4 regions of the Xanthocytophaga flava genome follow, and region 4 is predicted to be linked to each of the others. Evidence: riboswitches for the same ligand, from Rfam matches in the RefSeq annotation. Region 4 holds a riboswitch; each other region holds the start of a gene.
The links. Region 4 has a riboswitch for cobalamin ahead of QNI15_RS06250 (HoxN/HupN/NixA family nickel/cobalt transporter). Riboswitches for the same ligand answer to the same signal wherever they lie in the genome.

Region 1 (5,557 bases), on a different contig from region 4:
TTGGAAAGCATTACTACTGCTACACCTAGTGCTGCTCCTGCTGTGATACCTAGTTCTGAAGGGCCTGCCAGTGGATTGCGAAACAATGTCTGCATTTGCAGGCCACTTACAGATAGACCACATCCAACCAATACAGCTGTAATGGCTTTGGGAATACGAATTTTCTGAACAATATAAAGCCAGGCTGTTTGTTCGGATGTCTGCTCAAATAGAATACGTACTACCTCCCGAAAAGGAATAGATACAGAACCCAGCATAATATCCAGCAGAAAGCCTGTAATGATGAGAAAAATTAATGAACTCACCACGATCTTTCGGAAGGAGGAATGGGATTTGGACATAGTACGGCCAGCCTCAGTATTTTGGGAAATCATTGTACCTGTTTGTAATACACCAGTTCGTGATCAGGCAGTAATTCCGGATGAAGTATCTTAATCATATCTGCTAGTATCAGGTGAGGACTTACCGCGCCAGACTCCCAGTAGTCGTTAGCTCCCTGTTCATTGGTCCGTTTGTTATAATTATATACTTTACCTGTTTTGAAGGAGATAAAGTCCCCATATCGTTTGTCTTTGGCCAGAATATCCTGTTTGGTATCAATGAATCCTACATTGAGCCAGTATTCAGCTTCCAGTGCTATTGGATACACAGCTTCAAAACTGAGAGGCAGGCTACCTGTAGTTTTCTCATTTCGCCAATGATAATCTGTGCCCGCATCTTCAAAAAAGTGAGCCATGTAGCTATCTCCATCCGGAAGAAACCAGGTGTCCTTGTATGTCATACCAGTAATGATACTTGGCTTATGTTTCACATTGCGGGTTAGGTCCGACAATCGTTTATACTCTTGCGCAATTTTTACAAACTTTTCATTTGCAAGTGCTTCTTTGTTGAGTAAGGCTGCCATTAACTTCACCCATTCAGCACGTGCCAATGGAGTAGTTTCTACCCATTCAGAATTAATCAGCACAGGAAGGCCTGCATCTGTAAGGGTTTTATAGTGATCCATCCGGGCTGTTGCGCTTCCCACTGTCATAACCAGGTCAGGATGCATCGTAATCAGCTTTTCTTCATTGATTGCTTGATCGTTGCCAACTTCTGTGATTTCTCCTTTGGCAATTCGTTTGAGTACTTCTGGGGAGGAAACATATTTCAAATTGCCCAACCCGATTAATGTATTCTGGGCATCAAGAAAGCTAACCAGACCTACGTGCATAGACGACATGCCAACCAGATTACGGACAGGGATCTCAATTTTCTGATACAGATCATAGCCTGCGGGACGTGGGGTGCCACGTTGTAGTAAAAGGTAACGTGCTGTATCTCCTTTTGCTTCAAAAGGATTGAAGATATGCACTATCTTATAATGGTTGAAGTATTGGATGGTAAATCCTTTGGCATACTCAATCTCAACTTTATCCGGAAAATAGTTTTGCTGGATAGCAGTGGTTTCTTCTGCGGAATCTGATTTGGATGAGGAACGGCAACTGGTCAGTATTCCAGTCAGACAGTAGAGAGCTACTATCCAAGATGAACAGCGAACCAGTGAAGGCAGCGACAAAATCCTTTTGTGGCTGCTTCGGGTTAGGTTTTTTTTTGTTTTCATGAATACATGCGCCTTTCTTCCGAAAGCGATAAGTATGAAACCCCAACAGGCAGGTCTTCTGACTTCCCCAGATCTGACTCCTTCCCGCTCAATGTAAAAATGAACAGTGGAATAGCAACTTGTCAGTCTCGGATAGGACGGGGTTACAGCAGCGGAGACTGTTCCGGATTTACACCGGATTCCCTTTTAAAGTAAACACTACGAGTTGTATCGCTTACTACCTTCAGGAATGGCAAAGCTAAGAAAATTTTATGGATTTGGTGAGAGAAACAAAAAAGCCCGATGTTATAAGTATGAACATCAGGCTGGTAGTGGAGATCTATATAAGATAAGTTTTACAACTGACTTAACAGTTTATCTCGCATTCCCCAAGCATTTTTATTCTGAGGATTTGTCTCTGTTGCTTTGGTATAGAAAAGGATTGCCATTTGGGGGAGTCCCTTTCGCATATAACATTCACCTATAAGTTCATAGTTATAGGACGTATCCTCAGGCTTGCCGTTCAATAACAAACTTAGTTGGAAAATACGGATTGCTTCATCAAATTTTTGTCTTCGCATCAGGTATTTGCCCGTGCTGATGAGATCGCCAATCTCAAATGAAAAGTCATAGATGTCTTGTTGTGTTTCCCGAATATGACGATAAAAAGCCAGCCCCTGTTCAAAATCCTTTAGAACCTTTTCCCGTAGGTCCAGATATACTGATTTTTTGGGTAGAGAATAGGGTTTGTCATGTAAAATAGCATAGATAGCATCTTTCAGTGGATATACTTTAAAGTTCTGATTGTTGGTCATCAGAATAATGGTGATGCCTTCTTTTACATTGCAGGACATCAAAGCCTCATAGTTAAAATTGGAACCATGATGCTGATGCCAGGTCAGTTGTTGGTTTTCAAATTCAGTGCTGCCGAGACTGGTTTCATTATCTCCAAAGCTTTCTGCCAGTTCCTTAAAAGAAGTTTCAGAAATGAGTTGATAGGAATGCAGACAAGTTGTCCATTTGTAAAGATCTTCTACGGGTAATCTAAGCCATCCGGTAAGGCTTTGAGTAAAGTTGGCAGGCTCTACAAAATTGTTATCAAACGGACGTGCTGTAGTTACATCGACAGTATAGGCGTCAATAACTGTTTGGGACATTTTACAGGGTTTGAAAATGTATTTCTTTACAAATTCCGTATAAGAGAGTCCAGAGATCTTTTCAATGATCCAGCGTTGCAGATACACATTGAGGTAACTATAAATAAAAGCAGTACCTGGTTCAAATTCCAGTTTAGGCAGCTGAGTCAGAAAGGTGCGAACCTCTTCTTCGGAACTTGCATTGGACGCAGGTAAGCCACTCGTATACTGAATCAAATGTTTTATCTGAATCTTATCAGCCCAGGATGGAAGAAAGGTAACATATTTTGATACTTTGTCCTCCAGCTTTAGCTTTCCTTTTTCTTTTAAAATCATGATACTTACTCCATTAAACTCTTTCGAGATAGAACCTATGTCAAAGCGCATAGAAGGAGTAAGCATTTTGCTTTTTGCCGCATCAGCGTAGCCAAACGAAGACAGATAGATAATCTTGCCTTTTTGAGCTACCAGTGCATTGCCATTAAAGATTCCGCGTTGGTTTGCAGCTTGTAACAGTGAGTCAATGCGTTTGATCTTATCTGTCTGTGCATAGCTACAGGTAATAAGAAGTACAAATACAAAAATGAAGATAGATTTCATAGTTTACACAGATTGCCTGGGGATAGTAGTTTTTTGCAATAGTATAAACAAGGATATGCTTTGTGATGGAAAACTAGCTAAACTGCTCTATATTCTTGTGAATGACTTGAGTTCAGTTTCTAGTATATACATATTCGTTTTACCTTTAGGAAATTAAAACCTCATATGAAGCAACTGTATATATGGAGCTGGTATTTTGTCTGTATTACTTTTTTATCTTCCTGCCAGTCTCAATCTGTTGCCAATCTGTCTACTGAACCACTAATTTCCAAACCACGGTTTCAGATAGGTGATAACCTTCAATGGGCTGCTACAAACTATAATGATAGCCACTGGATGTTGCAAAGAGGTGATACAAAAGATAAAGTATTTTGGATAAGAATTGCTGTTACACTGCCTCAGCCATCTACAGATCATCTAGGGCTTGCTATTCATTCATTTGGGGCATTTGAGTGTTATTGGGATGGAAAACTAATAGGAAAGAATGGTATTGTACAGGATAGTCTGAATCAGGAAATACCTGGAATTGTCGACAGTTATTATCTGCTTCCTGATTCTGCAGTAGTGACTGGTACACATACACTAGCTTTGCGTATGTCACAGGCATATATAAGTGATAACTACCGACGAGTTAGTGCTCGAATTACCGACTATACCTCTCTGATACGATCACCTTTATTGCAAACCTCCTTTATGTGTATGCTGGCTGGCGCATTTCTTATGACATCATTGTATTACCTGTTTTTATATAGCCAAAACCGAAAGAGATATGTGGTATTGATGTTTGGTGTGGTTTGCTTTCTTTTTTGTGCATTGCTGATGCTGGAATACCTGAAATTCTATATAGATATTCCTTACACACATTTTTATACGCGACTGGAAGTTATAGGTATCCTGACACTTATTATCGCTTTTTTGATACCCTGGTACTTTGCCATACAGTTTACATTACCTAAAAAGTCTGTCTTTTTATCTGTTATGGGAGCCTGCCTGCTTGGTATCTACATATTTTACTATGGTCATTATGATTTGACAGCCCAGTTACTTAGTTTCTCTATGTGGATTTTTTCCGTTGGTATAACTGTAGTTTCACTCCAAAAGCATTTCAAAGAAGCTTTGATTGTACTCGTAGGTTTATTGGCAAGTCTTGTGGTACATATTCTTGTATATTATGATATCAGTCTGTTTGTAAGTTTTGTATTGATTGTTTTGTGTATGTTGTACCTAATGGCTGTACGTACCCGTGAACAGGAAAAAGCGTATGAGTCGTCGTTGTTGCTTTCGGAGAGATTAAAAAATGAATTATTGAGAAAGCATATTCAACCTCACTTTCTGATGAACACACTAACCTCTCTTATCGATTGGGTCGAAGAGTCTCCTAAAGAGGGAGTAGTTTTTATTGAAGCACTGGCAAAAGAATTTGAATTGCTCAGTGTAGTGGCTGAGCATTCCCTGATTCCCATCCGACAGGAAATAGACCTATGCCAAAGCCATCTGATAGTGATGAAATACCGTAAGGAAATTAACTACCAATGGAAAGAATTAAACATTGATCAGGAAGAGTATATACCACCAGCAATTTTACATACGATTCTGGAAAATGGTATTACTCATAGTCTGCCATTAGAAGATGGCTCTATTCGATTCCAATTACATTTTGAATCTACTCCACAAACAAAAAAATACGAACTAACTGTCTTTGCCAGAAATCGTCCGGTTCAGCCAGGGAAGACGGGTACAGGTTTAAAATACATACAAGCCCGGCTGACAGAAAATTATGGTTCGTTATGGAGTTTGGAAAGTTGTGCAGTCCCAGAAGGTTGGAAGAGTACCATTACCATTTATCATCCTCACCGTGCTATCAGATAGACAACCAATACTCCTAATGCTGCATACAATGTACCAATTTTAATCAGCATGGCTGTAGTTTGTCTGCGGTCTTTGATAACTTCTCTTTTAAAAGTCGAATTGGTTTCTGTCGCTCTGATTTTTTGAATAGCTTCCTTTCCCTGAATAGAATACAAAAGTTTTTCTTTTAGAGAAGGATTATCGTCTGCCAGTTTAAAAAGCAGATCTGTACGTTGCATACAAACAGCATGGACTATGGCACTAAAATAACGTCTTTCACTGTCGTCAGATAACTCTATCAGGTTATTTTTTAATTCTGTATAGGAGATAGTAGAAATGTTGTTGACTGTATGCTGAGTAAGTTGACTGCGGGAACTTTTGGCTTCTATGA
Region 2 (5,557 bases), on a different contig from region 4:
TTTTGAAGAGGTTTGGTCAGGTGGTTGAAATAAAACGGAAAGGATCGGGTAAGTGAATCCAGTGAGGCATTGACAGAAAGTTCTTCTGTTGAAAAATAGTTGATATTGTCATCATAATAGGATACCTGATCTGACAGTTTTACTTTTTCAGAGAACTGGTGTACAAATTTAAGCTGATAGTCGAAACGCGTATGTTTTAAAAAGTCGGCAGGGTCATTGTACCGCGTATCGACATCTAGTCCAGGTATTTTTTTACTACCTTCCAGCATAGGAATGCCTGTGTCCGTATCATAGTTGTCTTTGTTTACACCCACTGTCAGATAAAACAAATCTTTACTGGTAGGTGTATATTCCAGTGCCAGGTAGGCATTGTTTGTAGTAGACCCAGAATATCGATACCCTTCTGTATCGGACATCCCAAAGTCAACCCGATACCGCAACTGGTTACTGATAGAACCGGAGGCTCCCGCTCTCATTCTGCGGGTATTATAACTTCCATAGGTAGCTGAAAATTCCGCTTTAAATTCTTTTGTTGGGCGCTTTCTAACAATATTGATAATCCCTCCCAGCGCTGAATGTCCAAACAAAACCGAAGCGGGACCTTTTAACACTTCTATACTTTCTACATTAGCCAGATTCGTTGTAGGGGCACTGGTGGAGATGTTGTGTCTTTCGTCTCTGACACCATCTACAAGTAGTACAAAGTTACTGAATCCCCTGATAGTAAAATGCTGAAATCCCCCATACGTATTATTCGCTCGCACTCCTGTAGTATTCTTCATTGCCTCACCCAGATCATCTGCTCCACGCTGTTCTATAGTCTTTACAGAAACGGAAGAGGTCGTCAGCGGGATATCCCGTAGGGGAATTGCCTGTTTGGTAATAGCCGTGAAACCGGATTTTCTGTCGGATGTAATCACTATTTCCGACAACTCATTGGTCTTGCTGTTAAGCTGATAATTTAGCGAAATTCTTTGTCCTGCGTTTACCACAATAGTTTGTTTTAATGCCTGATAGCCAATGCCACTAATGGATAATATATATTTTCCGGCAGGTATATTTTTGAGTAGAAAGTGCCCCGTTTCACTGCTGGTAGTACCATATGCCGTTTCATCCAGGCCAATGGTCATATTAGGGAGTGGTTCTTTATTTTCGGATTGTATATATCCGGAAATACTACCCTTTTCAGATTGAGCCAGCATACATAAAGGCAGAAATAATAGACAAAAAAATAGAGGCAACTTTTGTTGTAGGGACTTATTCATAGAGAAATACAAGGTCGAGGTTTGGTAGAGTAATTGATTGATGAACAGACCGAAAGCCGATGAAACAGTCTGGGTTCCAGGTGGAATGTTTTTACCTACCACTTTTGCCTCAAGGACATGATCTTTTACTATCTGATGGGTACTTGTTGACTCATCATCAAAAATACTCTTTCTGTCTGACGGTATATAGACAGTTAATAGGTGGCTCTGGCTATCAGTGTGCGGATAGCAGCCATAAGGTGTTTGCATACTTTTAACTGTGTTAAGATGAATAGTTAAAAGCTCTTACACTCCACAATGTAACAAGGGATAAAATCAAAGACAGGGGAGAGATCTGACTGAAAACAGGCATGCATATGATGAGGTTCATCTACGTGAACCGCCTCAGATCCATAGTTTGTAAAAATTTCAGAACAGAAAACACCACACCTGACCGTGCTTCAAACCGCGAAAGCATTGTCATACTGGAAAAGGCAGGTCTCCTGACTTGTAACACGTATACCATCCTTCCCATATCATTGATACAGTGGACAAACAAGGGTATACGCTTTGAAGGTTACTTACAGTTGCGCGACAGTTCGTGATTTTCACACGATTCCCTATTAATCGGCATTATGCAGAACCTCTTCCAGAGGGTATAAAGTAAAGAACTTACATGAAGGGGGCGAATATACGTGATTTATCTGATTTGGATGTAGGTTTAGATTAATTCCTGTTTTGTCATGGAATTCCATGGATAAGAAGATTGTTTGCTATGCAAGGTATAAACCCTGGTTTTGGTATCCGGTACGGATTATTATTTTAGCAAGAATCAAGATGGATTTATTAATGAAAAGACACTAATTTGAACCTATAATTCTAATCAGTGTCTTTTTTGTTTCAAATGAGATTTAGGACGATGAGAAAGTTTCATCGTTTACTAACAATTACATGCAGAATTAGCTGACCAGCAAGCATCATGGTGCTACTATCAGATGTTCTACAGGTTGGTTCTCCTTTTCCTGAAGTGGTAATTCATACAAGAAGAAAGGATTAGTATAACCCGCATTATGTAATACAGGTTTGGCAACATTGAACACCTTTACACCTTGTTTGGTGGCACCTTCCAGGTGTCCATGATGAGCATGCCCATGAAAGGCAACCGTTACTTCCCTGCGATCCAGCGGTTCTGCTAAGTAAGATGATCCAAGAAAAGGGAAAATCTCCTCAGGCTCGCCAACCACCGTTTCTTTGATAGGAGAGTAATGTAATACAGCCACTTTTAGTATATCAATATCATCTCCCTCCAGGCGATACAATGCCTGATCCAGTTTCAAGGATTCTTCCACTGCCGCCTGCACATACGCTTTATTCATTTCTTCCCCAAAGCGGGGAAGCATAAACCGGTCAAAGCCCCCGCCAAACCCTTTTACACCTGCAAATCCCACTCCATTGATAACCACTGATTCTCCATCCAATACATGAATCTTGTTATTACATAAAACATGTCTGATTTCATCCTGTTGATTATCATGATAATCATGATTACCCAGTACTGCTATCACCGGAATAGAGCAAACACTCAGTTCCTCAAGCAAGATCTCAGCCTCACTGGCTTGTCCGGTATCTGTCAAATCACCACACAGAATCAGCGCAAATGCCTGTTCTGATACAGACTGAAAGCATTCTTTCCATTTGCCACGGTCAGTTGCTTTAATATGAATATCGCCAATAGCAGCGATTTGTTTGCTTTTCAAATTCATATCTATATGCTTTTCATTGTGATTGTTTTATAATTCCATTCCCGTACGTCAATATCATACTGCGTCTGATCAATGAGAGGCCCAAGACACAACGTTTGTTGCGGTGTTGGTAAATCATACTGTTCCTTGGCTTTTGCCAGTAACTCCTCCATTAACCAATGGGGAACCAGATCTCTTTTTGACGGATAACAAAACTGGAAGCTAAGCAGCTGAGCCATAAGCAACTGCCAGTGTATCTCCAGGTGCATCCACACCCGGTTCCAGTTCAAACGGTCTCCATAACGCACAATCAGGTGGTTCAAGTCAGCTCCATCAAACCGCTCCCGGTTTTGTACATAGATTTTACACCAGAATAATTCTTCTGCAGATAAAAACTGAACAGGTACACCACAAAACTCTCCCGCATACGAATTTTCCATCCAGCTATCATCTACTGTACAAATATTATTTACTGTGTTATATATAATATCCATAAAGTAATCATCGTGAAAGTACACCTTAGCCAACCATCGGGAATCGGTAATTTCCGTATGATATCCCATAGAGGAAAAGTGTTTGAGAATCTTAGGATACTCACTGGCTTTACAGAATATATCCAGATCCTTGGTGTCACGATAGATGCCTGTATACTGTTGCAGAGCAAATGCTCCTCCTACGAGATAGGATAATCCAGCTTCATTGAGCATAGTAAGAGCTTCTTTGTAGAATTTTTCTGCTGTTCTTTTTTCTTCCTCAGTAACTTTACACTTAACCATATGAATATATTTAATCTTTGATATTTCTCCCGAAGCTATTCGCATCTAGAAAAGCAAAGCTAAAATTGTGTGCCTCACAGTATTGATTGTCAGTTACTAAGTAAAAACAACTCTTATGCATATTACCATACAAAAGGGCATTACAGATTTGCAAAAAGCAAGTGTCCTGAAACTGTGGAATGAGGAATATCCTCAAAAACTCCAGTATGCGTCCATTGCTGAATTTGATAAATATTTGGATGGACTGGAAGATAAAACCCATTTTCTGCTCAGAGAAGAGGAAGAAATAATAGGCTGGGCTGCGACCTTTAAAAGGGATGAGCAACGCTGGTTTGCGATTCTTATAAGTTTGTTTGTTCAGGGGAAAGGATATGGAAAAAAACTCCTGAATGCACTCAAAGAACACGAAACTCACTTATTAGGCTGGGTTATTGATCATAATAAGGATAGCAAAGCCAATGGAATGCCTTATTGTTCGCCTCTGACATTTTATGAGAAGAACGGTTTTGTGATACAACCCGAGATTCGTTTTGAATCAGAGAAGATGTCGGCTTTACGTATTGAATGGAAAAAGATATCCTCCTTGTAAGTAAACAACTGATCTGTCTGCGCTTACTTCTGTTTTGAATAACCTTCTGTTCCTCATTCATTTAACTCACTACCTTGAGTTCTGGTATTACCTACAAAAAATATATTAACTGCAATTGCGAATTAAATAAATTGATTTATATTTACTGCAATCACGAATAATATTGAACTAATGAAGAAAACAAAACTGGGAGAGTTTGAAGAACTGGTATTGCTTACAGTTGCTGCGCTGCAGGAGGATGCCTATGGTGTAGAGATTAAGCGGGAACTGGAAACACGTTTGAAGGAAAAGCTAAGTGTAGGTTCTATCCAGTCGGCACTGAAACGTATGGAGGAAAAAGGATTCCTTACTTCGGAATTTGGAGAAGCTACTCAGAAGAGAGGAGGCAAACGCAAACGTATCTATGCCACAACCTCCTATGCCCATCAGGTCCTTGCTGAAATGAGAGACATTCGGGCTGGTTTATGGGAAGCCATTCCAAATGTATCGTTGACCTAACTAAATAAACCCAGACAACTATGAAACAACCGAACCACTACGCCCCACCCAAATGGCCTCTCCGGCTTTTGCGCCTGCTTGTAAAAGAAGAATATCTTGAAGAGATTGAAGGAGACATGGAAGAGCTTTTTCAGGACAATCTGGAAACACTCTCTTACCGTCAGGCCCGAAGAATGTATACCTGGGAAATGATACGTCTGATGCGACCGCTTATCATGAAAAAGGTACGTATTACACTATCTCCTAACCCGTATGGTATGTTTAAGAACTACTTCAAAATTTCGTTCAGAAGTTTGATGCGAAACCCGCTGAGTGCATTCATCAATATTATGGGTTTAGCGGTTGCTATTGGTATTTGTATGCTTGTCTATGCTTTTATTGCCTATGACAACAATATTGATCAATTCCATACTCATAAACATTCTGTTTACCTGACTACTTTTTTTGCAGATAGAGAAGGTACACTACAACAATATGGACAAACACCAGGGCCTCTGGGGCAAATGCTGAAGGAAGATTTTGCTCAGATTAAACATGTGTGTCGGATAGAAGACAGAAATCTTGTACTAAAATATGGTGATCAGGTATTTACCGAGCGGGTACGTTATACTGACCCTACCTTTTTAGAGATGCTTACTTTTCCTCTCAAGTGGGGAACAAGCCAATCATTAGCAGATGTAAATAGTGTGATTCTCAGCGAGGAAATGT
Region 3 (5,557 bases), on a different contig from region 4:
TCCTGTTGTGATATGGATTATTGTGACCCGAAGTAATCTAAGAGCATCCTTTGTATGACAGCAAGAAAATCTATACTCACTGCTGTTGATTTGTCAATTGGCTATCGTCTATCTAAAGAACAAACATATAAAATAGCGGGTCCTTTGCAGCTGAACTTATGGCAGGGAGAGCTGGTATGCCTGCTAGGCCCAAATGGGGCAGGTAAGTCTACGCTGATGCGTACACTTGCAGGTTTACATCCTGCGCTGGAAGGCTATATTAGTATTACCAATTTACCCTTGTCTGATTTAAAACCCCAGGATTTAGCTCGAAAGCTAAGTATGGTACTTACAGAACGGGTAGGAACAGGCAATCTGACAGTCTATGAACTAGTAGCATTGGGACGTTACCCCTATACAAGCTGGCTGGGTACTCTTACAGCTAAGGATGTGACCAAAGTATATGAAGCAATGGATGTGATAGGTATAACAGCCTACCAGCATCGTTCTATTCAGTACCTGAGCGATGGGGAACGCCAAAAAGTGATGCTGGCCCGTGCCTTGGCACAGGATACGGACATGATTATGTTGGATGAGCCAACAGCCCATCTGGATCTACCCAGTCGTGTGGAAATGATGCAATTGCTGCATCAACTGGCAAAGAAAACCCAGAAAGCTATTCTGCTCTCCACTCATGAGCTGGACTTAGCATTACAGGCAGCAGACAAAGTATGGATCTTACTACCTGATGGCAGCTTAGAGGTGGGTACACCTGAAGACCTTGTACTCAAAGGAGCCTTTGAATCAGCCTTCGCCCGCAAAGGACTTCACTTTGACCAAGCAACAGGAAGCTTTGTATTACATAACGATAGCCAGGGTCCTGTCATTGGACTTAGTGGTCATAAGGATTTGGTATTCTGGACACGTCGCGCACTACAACGGGAAGGTTTTTGTATCGAAACAGACCAGACAAGTGCATATAGAATAGAGGCTTTATTTACTAACAATCAACCTGACTGGACTCTTTATCAGAACGGAATTTCTGTAAAATACAACTCTATGGCTGAAGTGCTAGCTGCACTTCAACTATGGAAAAAACAAATAAGTACAATTACCTGATACTAATTTAAATCAAAAATACCAGTAGAAGCTTGTTTAGCTTTCACATACAGGTGTTTACCTCTTCGATCTGATCAGGTAGACTTAAAAGGGAATCCGGTGCAAATCCGGAGCAGTCCCCGCTGCTGTAATCCTGTTTACAAAGCTTTTGATATACCATGTCACTGTCTGTTATCAGATGGGAAGACAATCAAAAGTCAGGAGAGCCAGAAGACCTGCCTGGATGAGATTTATACCCGCTGAGCTTTCGGGAGAAAAGTACAGTGCATAGTACTCATCATCAATCTATTATTAAGATTGAAGTGATATGCCTGTCCTTGCGTTCAGCTCATTGTTTTTATTCATTTAATTAAATTGAACTGTGAACTTAAGGCTATCTATTATTCTATTTATATTCGCTGTTATTCTGTTTCTTGTAACTGTTCAATCAGGTATTGCTCAACAACAGGTAGCTGATTCTATCTGGTCTTATCAATTAAAAGAAACAGTAGTTACGGCAACCCGTTCTTCTATAGAAAAAGAACGAATCCCTCAGCAAATCGATATTATCTCCCAAAGGGATATTAAACAAACATCCTTTATAGACGCTATAGATCTGGTAAAGAAGAACTCTTCAGTCAGTGTATTACAGTATCCTGGTTTGCTGGGAGGTGTAAGTATACGGGGATTTCGGCCTCAGTTTAGTGGCATCAATCAACGTACACTTTTGCTGGTAGATGGTCGCCCGGCAGGTACCGTAAACCTGGCAACTATTGATCCGGGTAGTATTGAACGTATTGAAATACTTAAAGGACCAGCCTCTGCACTCTATGGAGCTCAGGCAATGGGTGGTGTGGTGAATGTCATTACCCGAAAATCAACAGATAAAATTCACTCTTCTCTTTTGGCAGAATATGGTTCCTATAGTTCCTTACGTATTGGTGGTCAAACGGGAGGCAATCTGACAGAGAAGCTAGACTTTGATTTGTCTTTTCAATCCTTTAGTCGCAATGATGACTATAAAACCGGAAAAGACAACTGGTTGCGCAATGCACTTCATGGAGGTACGGCCATCAAATATTATATAAAACAACCTGCTACTGAAATCAATGACAGCCGTGGTGATGGAATCCGCAGAGATTATACACAACTGAGTTATTATTCGGGTTCGCTACGGGCAGGTTATCAGCTTACTTCCAACTGGCGTCTGGATGTTCGGGGAGAACGTTTTCTGGCACATAGTATAGAATCACCTAGTGACATTGAATATGGAAATACCCAGCCTAGTACCAAAGACATTGGTCGGGCAAATGGCGAAGTAAGTCTGGCTGGCACAATGGGCATTCACCAGCTTAGCCTAAAGGGATATACTGCTCAGGAAACATCTGATAATTATACACTCGAAAATAATGGTGTAAAAATACCACCTTATCGTTCTTACCAAAGTCAATCTTCCTGGAAGGGAATACAGGTAAAAGATGTACTGAAACTAGGTATTCATCAACTTACTCTGGGTATAGACTATACTAGTGTATCTATTCAAACACATTCCTATTCCAATGATACGACAGAAACAAGACCTTACAGTCCTAACTATGCATTACACTCAACAGCCATTTATGCACAAGGTCAGTTTTTCTTCCTGAATAACCGCCTGACAGTAACACCAGGCCTTCGGTTTGACAGAATTACATTTGATGTAAAAGCAACTCCACTTCTTACTACTTATACGCCAGGCAATGAAACCAATCCTTTTCTAAGTCCAAGTTTGGGTGCACAATACCAGATTATCGAACCGTTGAAAGTGCATGCTACTATTGGCCGTGCATTTGTGACTCCGGATGCCTATCAGGTGGCGGGATTTTCTCAATTGGGCAGCAACAAATCAGTTGCCATTACTCAAGGTAACCCAGAGCTGACTAATGAAAACAGCATTACCTGGGATGCAGGAATCCGGTTTATCAAACCTGCTATTGGATTTACAGCAGATATCACCTATTTCTCTACAGTAGTACAAGATCGTATTACGAGTCGTACTACCCGTTATACAACACCTGAATTTACGGTCAATGGAGATACAATCAAATCCCGAACAACCTATATAAATGCGAATAAAGGTGAGATACGCGGTCTGGAAGCAGAGGTAGCCTATGACTTTGGAGCATTAAAAGAGTATGCATACTCATTCCGTGTATTTGCAAACGCTACCTCTATCTCTCATGCAAAGGAAGTCACCATAGGTACAGATGGTAGTACAACTCGTAAAGACATTTACAATATAGCATCGCTTACCATGAATTATGGTATTGAATACAATAACATGAAAGGTGCTTCCTTACGGATCAACGGACGGTATGTCGGTCATCGAAAGGATACAGACTATAATGATTTATTATATCCGGAAATTCAGTATCCGGTCTTTATGGTGATTGATATGGCAGCCTCTTATATCTATGCCCATCAGCACACAGTAAGTCTGCTGGTAAATAATATCACAGACGAAAACTATTATGAAAAACGAGGCTACAATATGCCAGGCAGAAATTTCACATTGCGTTACAGTTTTACCTTCTAATATAGAATGTAAAGTTATAAGAGAATGGTAACCATTCCCTTATAACTTTACTATTAAATTTCACAAAACCATGAAAATATATACCCGTAAAGGAGACAAAGGTACTACAGGACTTTTCGGAGGCAAACGTGTTGACAAAGACGATGTCCGAGTTGAATGTATCGGTACACTGGATGAAGTTAATTCAACCATTGGCTTACTACGTGTCAAACTAGGTTCTGAGCATGAGTGGCAGGCAAATCTGCATAAAATTCAGAAAGATATGATGGATATGATGTCACATCTGGCCCGACCTTCGGATACCAAAAAAGTAAACACGAATCCTATGCCTGAAGATGGCGCTGAGTTTTGTGAAAACTGGATTGATGAGTTAGAATCAAAGATGACCTCCCCGTCAGACTATTTTTTACTACCAGGTGGTAATGAGATCTCCGCTTTGTGTCATATGGTTCGGACCCAGATGCGTCGTGGAGAACGTAGCCTCACATCATTAATTAAAACAGATGAGGTACATGAGGCAATACCTGCCTATATCAACCGGCTATCTGACTTGTTTTTTACATTAGCCAGAGCTGAAATGGACAAAGCAGGAGTAGCAGAAGAAAAATGGCAATTATTCCTATACAAACGATTTAAAGATAAAGCCTAATGATCAGGAAAAGTCCAACAGGAATATATTTCTGTAAGACACCTTTTATTCGGAACAATTCTCCAAATTGGACAGACCTCAGTATATCTTTTGGAATTTCTTTCTTTGTATTGTTTTTTTCTCTTTTCAGAAAGAGAAAAAAACAATACTTTTGTTCATATCTTTGTGTCCAATAAACTCACATATCAGGTAACATATTAAGCAGTTATACACTTCTAACCCATCTTCGATATACCTATATCAACTAAGCGTAGACATACTTGCATTATCAGGAGAATCCAATTCTCTAAATCTATCTGATGTTTTCACTAAACTGTTGCATTCTCATGCAATAAATATTCCCGTACAGTATGTATGAATTCACTTCATTCATATAAGTTAATGCGCACTTTACTAGTAAGTTATAGTAAAAAAATATAGTTGAATCCACACTATATTTCGTATAAATTTAAGACCCCGTTATTTAGTAAATCTAATCATACTCAACATCACACAAACAAAATAATGATTTAATCCTATGACTAAGCAACTGAGTAGACAGTTAATTACATTGGAGCAGTGGCAGGATATTTTTCCTACACAATGGCGCAGAATCCAACATCGTAAACTGGATCATATGTGTCAAACGGTTGAAAACTTCTACAAGCAGACCCTTGATATAAGACTGCTGTTTGATAAAAATGGCCAATCTACCTTCTTCAGAAATGTATACTATCAAGACCAGGACGCCTCTATCAAAGTAGGAGATATTACGCTACGACTGGAAGCCAAATCTGGAGTATATAAATTAGGAAAAGATCCTGTTAGAAAGCTATCGGATTTTATTCAGGCTCTTACTTCTCAAACTGGCAATACGCTTCAGTGGCAGGATGAAGTATGGGATGTGCTGGAAAAACGCAAAAGTCGCATTGAGCAGGCATCATCCAAATAAACTTTCTTTCTATCAGAAATCTGCTTGACGTTACTTAGACAATCTGTTGCTAAACATTTGAATTTATAAATGATTCATTATAAAGTAATAATGTAGAGAGTCTGCTTTAAAAAGGATTAAAAGTATACAAAATAAGCCTTGTCTGGTGAATGCCGGGCAAGGCTTATTTTGTATACTTTTTTTTCTTTACTTTACAGAAGCATCTGAGAAACAAAGCTAACAGTCAATACCTGTTTTGTTATTCTCCTATCCTGTTAATCAATCAGACAGCGGAGAGTCACAAAGACATACTTTATCAGGCAAATCCATTCCATATTGTTTACCT
Region 4 (5,557 bases):
CTGTTGAATGTGGGTTAACAAATAAGAGAAGGTGCTGTAAAAGGAAATATCTCCTTCACTGACAAAGGCAACGTGCAGGCCATTCTGATAGTCAGCTAGCATTTGCTGAAAGGTGTTGGAATAAGTTTGTTGGGCATCCTTCCGGTTATCCGACATCTTCAAAAACATTCCTGTCAGTTTGTTTTCATCCAGATCATACGCTTTCAGAATAGGAAGAGAATAACTGGTTGTCGTACCTTCTTCGGTTACAGAGCCTGGATAGTAAATTCTATCCACTGTTTGTAACAATCGCAGCCCTTTTACTGTAATCAAATCCGGATCTCCTGGACCCAGTGAAACACCATATATCTTTCCTTTTTTCAATGAGTTAGTGTCGGTTTTTACTTAAATGCCCAGAATCTTTTTTACACCAGAGAGAATCCCTTTTTTCTCTGCAATTTTCTCATCCTCTTCAAAAAGGATTCCTTTTACTGCTAAGTGATGCCCAACCTGTTCTTTTCCTACCTCATTTTCAAAGCCAATAATCTGTGTACGGTATTTACACAACTGGCAGTTCATATTAGGACTTCCTTTTTCTGCTTCTGTAATGCGTTCACTTAAGGCTTCGAGCAACAGATCATCTGTTTCAAAGGAACTGGTATAGAGAAATTCTTTCTCTGAGGTGCTATTGAAGGTATCTATCTGTTCGTAAATTCGTTTTAAAAGTACTCCGGTAAAAAGAAAGATTGGAAGTACTACCACACGTTGGAAAGGCAAACGTTCCAGCAAAGGCAGGGTGTCTTTGAGCAAAGGTGTTGTTACACCAATATAGGCTGTAGTTCCAAATCCAAATCCCATCCCTTCCCATAACATACGCATAAGCTTTACCACATCTGAATTCGCATCTGGATCAGAGGTACCTCTTCCGACCACCAGCAGACAGGTTTCTTTGCGATCTGTTTGTGGATGCTGAGCTTCCAGAATTTCAATATTTTTCTTTGCCAGTTGGAGAATGGATGGAGTGATGCCTATATGACTGGCTAGCTTGATCGTTAAGCCTTCATATTGTTGTTGCAGGCTATTCATCTCATAAGGAATATCGTTCTTGGCATGCCCTCCGGCAAATAAAATGGCAGGCACAGCCGTAATTTCACGGACTCCTTCCAGATACATCCGCTCCACTGCCGCTGCATATACCGGATGAGAAAATTCCAGAAAGCCATAATCCACTATACGATCCGGATAACGGTGTTTAAGTAGTAACACCAGTTCCTTGAAGCCTTCAATGCCTTCTTTATCACGACTGCCGTGTCCACAAAGTAATATTCCTCTTTTCACTACTGACAGGTTAATAGATTTAGTATTTGTTGATGCTTTTTTCAATGGCTGAAATGGCCAGAATATCCGGATAGATAAATGTGTAATCTAACCTTTGTTTGATTTTGTCAGAACGGACGATTTTATAGCCTGTTGCTGTTTCGTCTGAAAATTCAGGCAAAGATAATCCATATACAGTTGCCTCTGTCATATAAAATTCTTTTCGTGTAGGATGGGTATCTGCACAGGCGTTCAATACCTCTCCCCATACATTTTTGTCAATAATTTTTTCAACTAGTTGGATACAATCATCTCGATGAATGAGATTCAATGGAGTGTGAGCATCTGTAACCAGCTTCTTTTTGTGTAGATAATGATGCGGCATTCTGTCATAGCCGATCAGCCCTCCAAACCGTAGACAGGTAGTTGAAAACTGACTTTGTAAAAGATCTTCTGACAGATGTAATGCTTTGCCACTTCCTCGTTCTGCTAATTGTGCTTCTCCCTCTGTCACTTCCCGATTGGTATCCCGATATACAGAAGTGGAACTAATAAATAAAATATGTTTCACAGATGATGTTTTCAAAACAGATACTAATTGCTGTATCTGAGCTGGATAATAGTGTTCAATGTCTTCTCTGCGAGATGGTGGAAAGCAGACAATCAAAATATCACAGGACAAAAATCCAGCAAGATCATCACATAAAATACGTTGATCTGTGATTTCAAGATGATAAGGAATAATATTTCGATGTTTTAATTTTTCTATATCAGCAGTTGTTGCGGTCGATCCTTTGATATGATAGCCTTTTTGTAAGAGATGTTCTGCCAGGGGTAATCCCAGCCAGCCACAACCAAGTATACTGATAGTCAATGAATTCATCTGATGAAATTAGTGGGCTGTTCTACTATGTATTTTGTATCGGATGTAAAGGTCGATATACAACAATGCGATCAAACCTATAAATATAAGTCCCACTACATTGTTTTGGAAATCATCAAGTTCCAGTGCAGGATTAACCATACAGCTTAATTTGTAGGCGGGAATTGCAAAACACATGAATGTAATCAATAGATTGAGTTTAAAGCGATGGTTGCGAATCCGTTTCTGATCAAACTTCTGGAGTAATTTGCTAAGATAAAGAGAGTCGAAAGTACCTGTAAGCATCAAACCTCCTGAAAATACACAACCTCCAATAACTGCATAAACCCATTGGTCAGAAGCAGAAACTGCATAGCCAAAAGCCGCTATCTGAGTAGAGGTATCAAAGATGAATCCGAATATAATTCCAGTCAAAATGATAGAGAATGGATTCAGATGGGAGGTAAGTGATGTAGGGAGTAACCATTTACGTAGACTAACTGTCTTTACCTCTTTTTTTTGAGTGAGATTAATGACATTGGAAATACCAATTATGACCAACATAATCAATGGAACCCATTCAATTAATAAGTTGAGAGATTCGGGTACTTCAAAACTGTTCCGCAGTAAGCTAAGGAATAAAGCAATTCCAGTAACCATAAGTCCATGACCGAATGTAAACAGAGTTCCTACCCAGCGAGCCCAACGGCTTTTGGTTTCATGAAGGCGGTAAGTAAATCCATCAATAACAGTAATGTGATCAGGGTCAAGTCCATGTCTCAAGCCTAATACGAAAAGTAAAAGTAATCCGGAAACATGATTCCCTGTAATTTCCAACATAAAGAGTAACAAATTTAGAGTGAACAGTAAGTCTGACTCCAAACCTGTAGGGATATAGAAACTAAGAGGGGATTGGGCACACAACGCCCATACATCTCTCTCTTCTGCTTTTTTCCCGAAGCAGGATGGATTGCACAAACGGCAGGTCTTCTGACTTGTTCAGCTTTTAACGCCTTCCCATGAAGATTTCACAGTGGCCAGAGATGTTAAAAACGAGTAAAATGAACTTACAGCAGCGGGTACTGTTCCGGACTTACACCGGATTCCCTTTTAATCTTTAGAAAATTATTCTGAAGAACCAGTTTGTGGTTGTAAAGATAGCTATCTGTTTTAGATTTTTACAAAAACCAGTGTATTTGTATATCCAATCTATTCAAAATATAATATGTAAGGCTAATAATAAGTAGAAATAGAAGTGTGGTTGCATGATTAATATAATAGATTCGATAGAATTCGTTATGGGTAATATCTCTGACAGTATGACCAATAAAAGGTTTTTCAACAAGTGTACCATGATAAACATTCGGGCCGCCAAATCTCGTATCCAAAATACCTGCTAATGCAGCTTCCGGATAGCCGGAGTTGGGACTGGCATGTTTATGACCATATTGGAAAATAAACTGAAGTCCACGTGTATTAAATGTCACCAGCACCATCAATAATGCAGTGAGTCGTGAAGGTATAAAGTTTACTATATCGTCCAGACGAGCTGCAACTTTTCCAAAGTAAAAATACTTGTCGTTTTTATAGCCAATCATAGAATCCAGTGTATTAATCATCTTGTATGTCATCATACCTGGAATTCCGGCTAATGCATAATAAAATAAAGGTGCAATTACACCATCGCTCAGATTTTCAGATAGTGTTTCGCAGACTGCAGTACGTATTTGGTTTGGATTCAGTTGACTTGTGTCTCTCCCCACAATCCACGACAAACGTTTACGACCTGCTTCCAACCCCTTTGTATTGAGTTGATCAAAAACTTCTTTTCCCTCCTGTAAAAGGCTTTTATTGGCAAGACCATAAAAAAGAAATACTGAAGAGAAGATGTAATAGAGTACAGGGTGTATAGAATAAAGGAGTTTTATCACCCAATAAAAAAACAAAAATGTGCTTACACATAGGGTAGTTGTTAGGAGTGTCCCTTTTACTAATCGAAAGGAGTTTGTATTGAGAAGTTTTTCTCCATGAGAAATCAGATTGCCAAAGAATCGAATAGGATGCGGAAGCCATCGTGGATCGCCAAGACATAAGTCAAGCAAATAGCCAATCCACAAAGGAATTAGAACTACTAAATAGAAGGGTGACATGTAAAATTATTCTGTATAAGTCAATGAGTATAAAGATTCTTGATGCCTACCAGATCATAGAGCAAACTACAATCCTCTCCCCAATAAAAATGAATATAGGAAGCAAGTACATTATTTTTTCTATATACAGGTACATCTATATCTCTCTGACGTGCTGTTTTGACCTGAACATCTGTTGTACTTTCATTGGCTGTAGTCATTATTGAGTAATGGAATTCATGTCCTTTGTATATATTATCATTATGGTATATAGATCGATATCCTAACGAAAGTTTTGCATGCTGCATAGATGTAGTAATATCCAGAAACCCAGTCATCGGATATTCTTTGCCTTCTGCATTACTAATAGCTTTGCCCAGATACATCATACCTCCACATTCTGCCAATACATAACCGTTATTTTGACAATAAGCCAATAAAGCATTTCTTAAAGATATGTTTTCTGATAGCTCTTTTAAATGTAGTTCCGGATAACCTCCAGGCAGATAGATCAAATCTGCTTCAGGTAGAATGGTATCACGTAATGGGCTAAAAAAAGTGACTTGTCCTAATCGCTTTAGGACTTCAAGATTTTCCGGATAGGTGAAATTAAAAGCTTCATCTTGTGCAACTGCTATTTTTAGAGAAGCTGTATTGGGAGTATGGGCAGGTGAAGTCTGAGTAGTTGAAATTGAACTAGTGCAAAGATCTACTAATCGATCTATTTGTACAGTTTTTGCAATATGTAGAGCTGCTTTTTCTATTATTTCCGAATAATTGTGTTCAGTAGAAACTGAAAGTCCCAGATGACGGGATGGTATACTTATTTCCGGATTGGCAGGAATATAACCCAAACTTTCAAGTCCTACGTCTTCACAAGCCTCTTTTAAAAACTGATAGTGACTTTCTGTAGTAACAAAGTTGAAAATCACTCCTGCAATTGTAAGCCGGGAATCAAATGTCTTAAATCCATGCAGTAAAGGTGCAACTGAGTAAGCCATGGCTTTGGCATTGACAACCAGAATAACTGGAAGATCCAATAATATTGCCATTTCTGCGCTACTGCCCTGCATTTTGTATGCACCATCAAAAAGCCCCATAACTCCTTCCACTACAGCTATATCTGCATTTTGCGTATTCCGTCTATATAGAGAGTGAATATGTTCCTGACTCATCATAAATGCATCCAGGTTGATACTTTGCTGACTGGCTGCCACTGTGTGATGTTTGGTATCCAGATAATCAGGACCACATTTGAAGGGTTGTACCT

Region 1: linked by a shared signal. The riboswitch ahead of QNI15_RS09800 (ABC transporter substrate-binding protein) and the one ahead of QNI15_RS06250 (HoxN/HupN/NixA family nickel/cobalt transporter) in region 4 are both predicted to bind cobalamin.
Region 2: linked by a shared signal. The riboswitch ahead of QNI15_RS23345 (TonB-dependent receptor) and the one ahead of QNI15_RS06250 (HoxN/HupN/NixA family nickel/cobalt transporter) in region 4 are both predicted to bind cobalamin.
Region 3: linked by a shared signal. The riboswitch ahead of QNI15_RS09785 (TonB-dependent receptor) and the one ahead of QNI15_RS06250 (HoxN/HupN/NixA family nickel/cobalt transporter) in region 4 are both predicted to bind cobalamin.

The regions. Positions count from the first base shown of each region.
Region 1 is NZ_JASJOR010000005.1:192,623-198,179, forward strand. Features, by position in the region: gene QNI15_RS09795 (FecCD family ABC transporter permease) at 1-374, opposite strand, end outside; gene QNI15_RS09800 (ABC transporter substrate-binding protein) at 371-1,603, opposite strand; cobalamin riboswitch at 1,635-1,843, opposite strand; gene QNI15_RS09805 (serine hydrolase) at 1,939-3,318, opposite strand; gene QNI15_RS09810 (histidine kinase) at 3,484-5,187, shown strand; gene QNI15_RS09815 (hypothetical protein) at 5,169-5,557, opposite strand, start outside.
Region 2 is NZ_JASJOR010000017.1:148,481-154,037, reverse strand. Features, by position in the region: gene QNI15_RS23345 (TonB-dependent receptor) at 1-1,514, opposite strand, end outside; cobalamin riboswitch at 1,721-1,907, opposite strand; gene QNI15_RS23340 (metallophosphoesterase family protein) at 2,222-3,007, opposite strand; gene QNI15_RS23335 (nucleotidyltransferase) at 3,010-3,762, opposite strand; gene QNI15_RS23330 (GNAT family N-acetyltransferase) at 3,878-4,351, shown strand; gene QNI15_RS23325 (PadR family transcriptional regulator) at 4,523-4,849, shown strand; gene QNI15_RS23320 (ABC transporter permease) at 4,870-5,557, shown strand, end outside.
Region 3 is NZ_JASJOR010000005.1:186,409-191,965, reverse strand. Features, by position in the region: gene QNI15_RS09795 (FecCD family ABC transporter permease) at 1-58, shown strand, start outside; gene QNI15_RS09790 (ABC transporter ATP-binding protein) at 55-1,098, shown strand; cobalamin riboswitch at 1,133-1,335, shown strand; gene QNI15_RS09785 (TonB-dependent receptor) at 1,460-3,652, shown strand; gene QNI15_RS09780 (cob(I)yrinic acid a,c-diamide adenosyltransferase) at 3,723-4,301, shown strand; gene QNI15_RS09775 (hypothetical protein) at 4,819-5,232, shown strand; gene QNI15_RS09770 (sensor histidine kinase) at 5,382-5,557, shown strand, end outside.
Region 4 is NZ_JASJOR010000003.1:205,440-210,996, forward strand. Features, by position in the region: gene cobI (precorrin-2 C(20)-methyltransferase) at 1-363, opposite strand, end outside; gene QNI15_RS06240 (sirohydrochlorin chelatase) at 385-1,362, opposite strand; gene QNI15_RS06245 (NAD-dependent epimerase/dehydratase family protein) at 1,337-2,179, opposite strand; gene QNI15_RS06250 (HoxN/HupN/NixA family nickel/cobalt transporter) at 2,189-2,998, opposite strand; cobalamin riboswitch at 3,122-3,317, opposite strand; gene cbiB (adenosylcobinamide-phosphate synthase CbiB) at 3,337-4,308, opposite strand; gene QNI15_RS06260 (cobyrinate a,c-diamide synthase) at 4,329-5,557, opposite strand, start outside.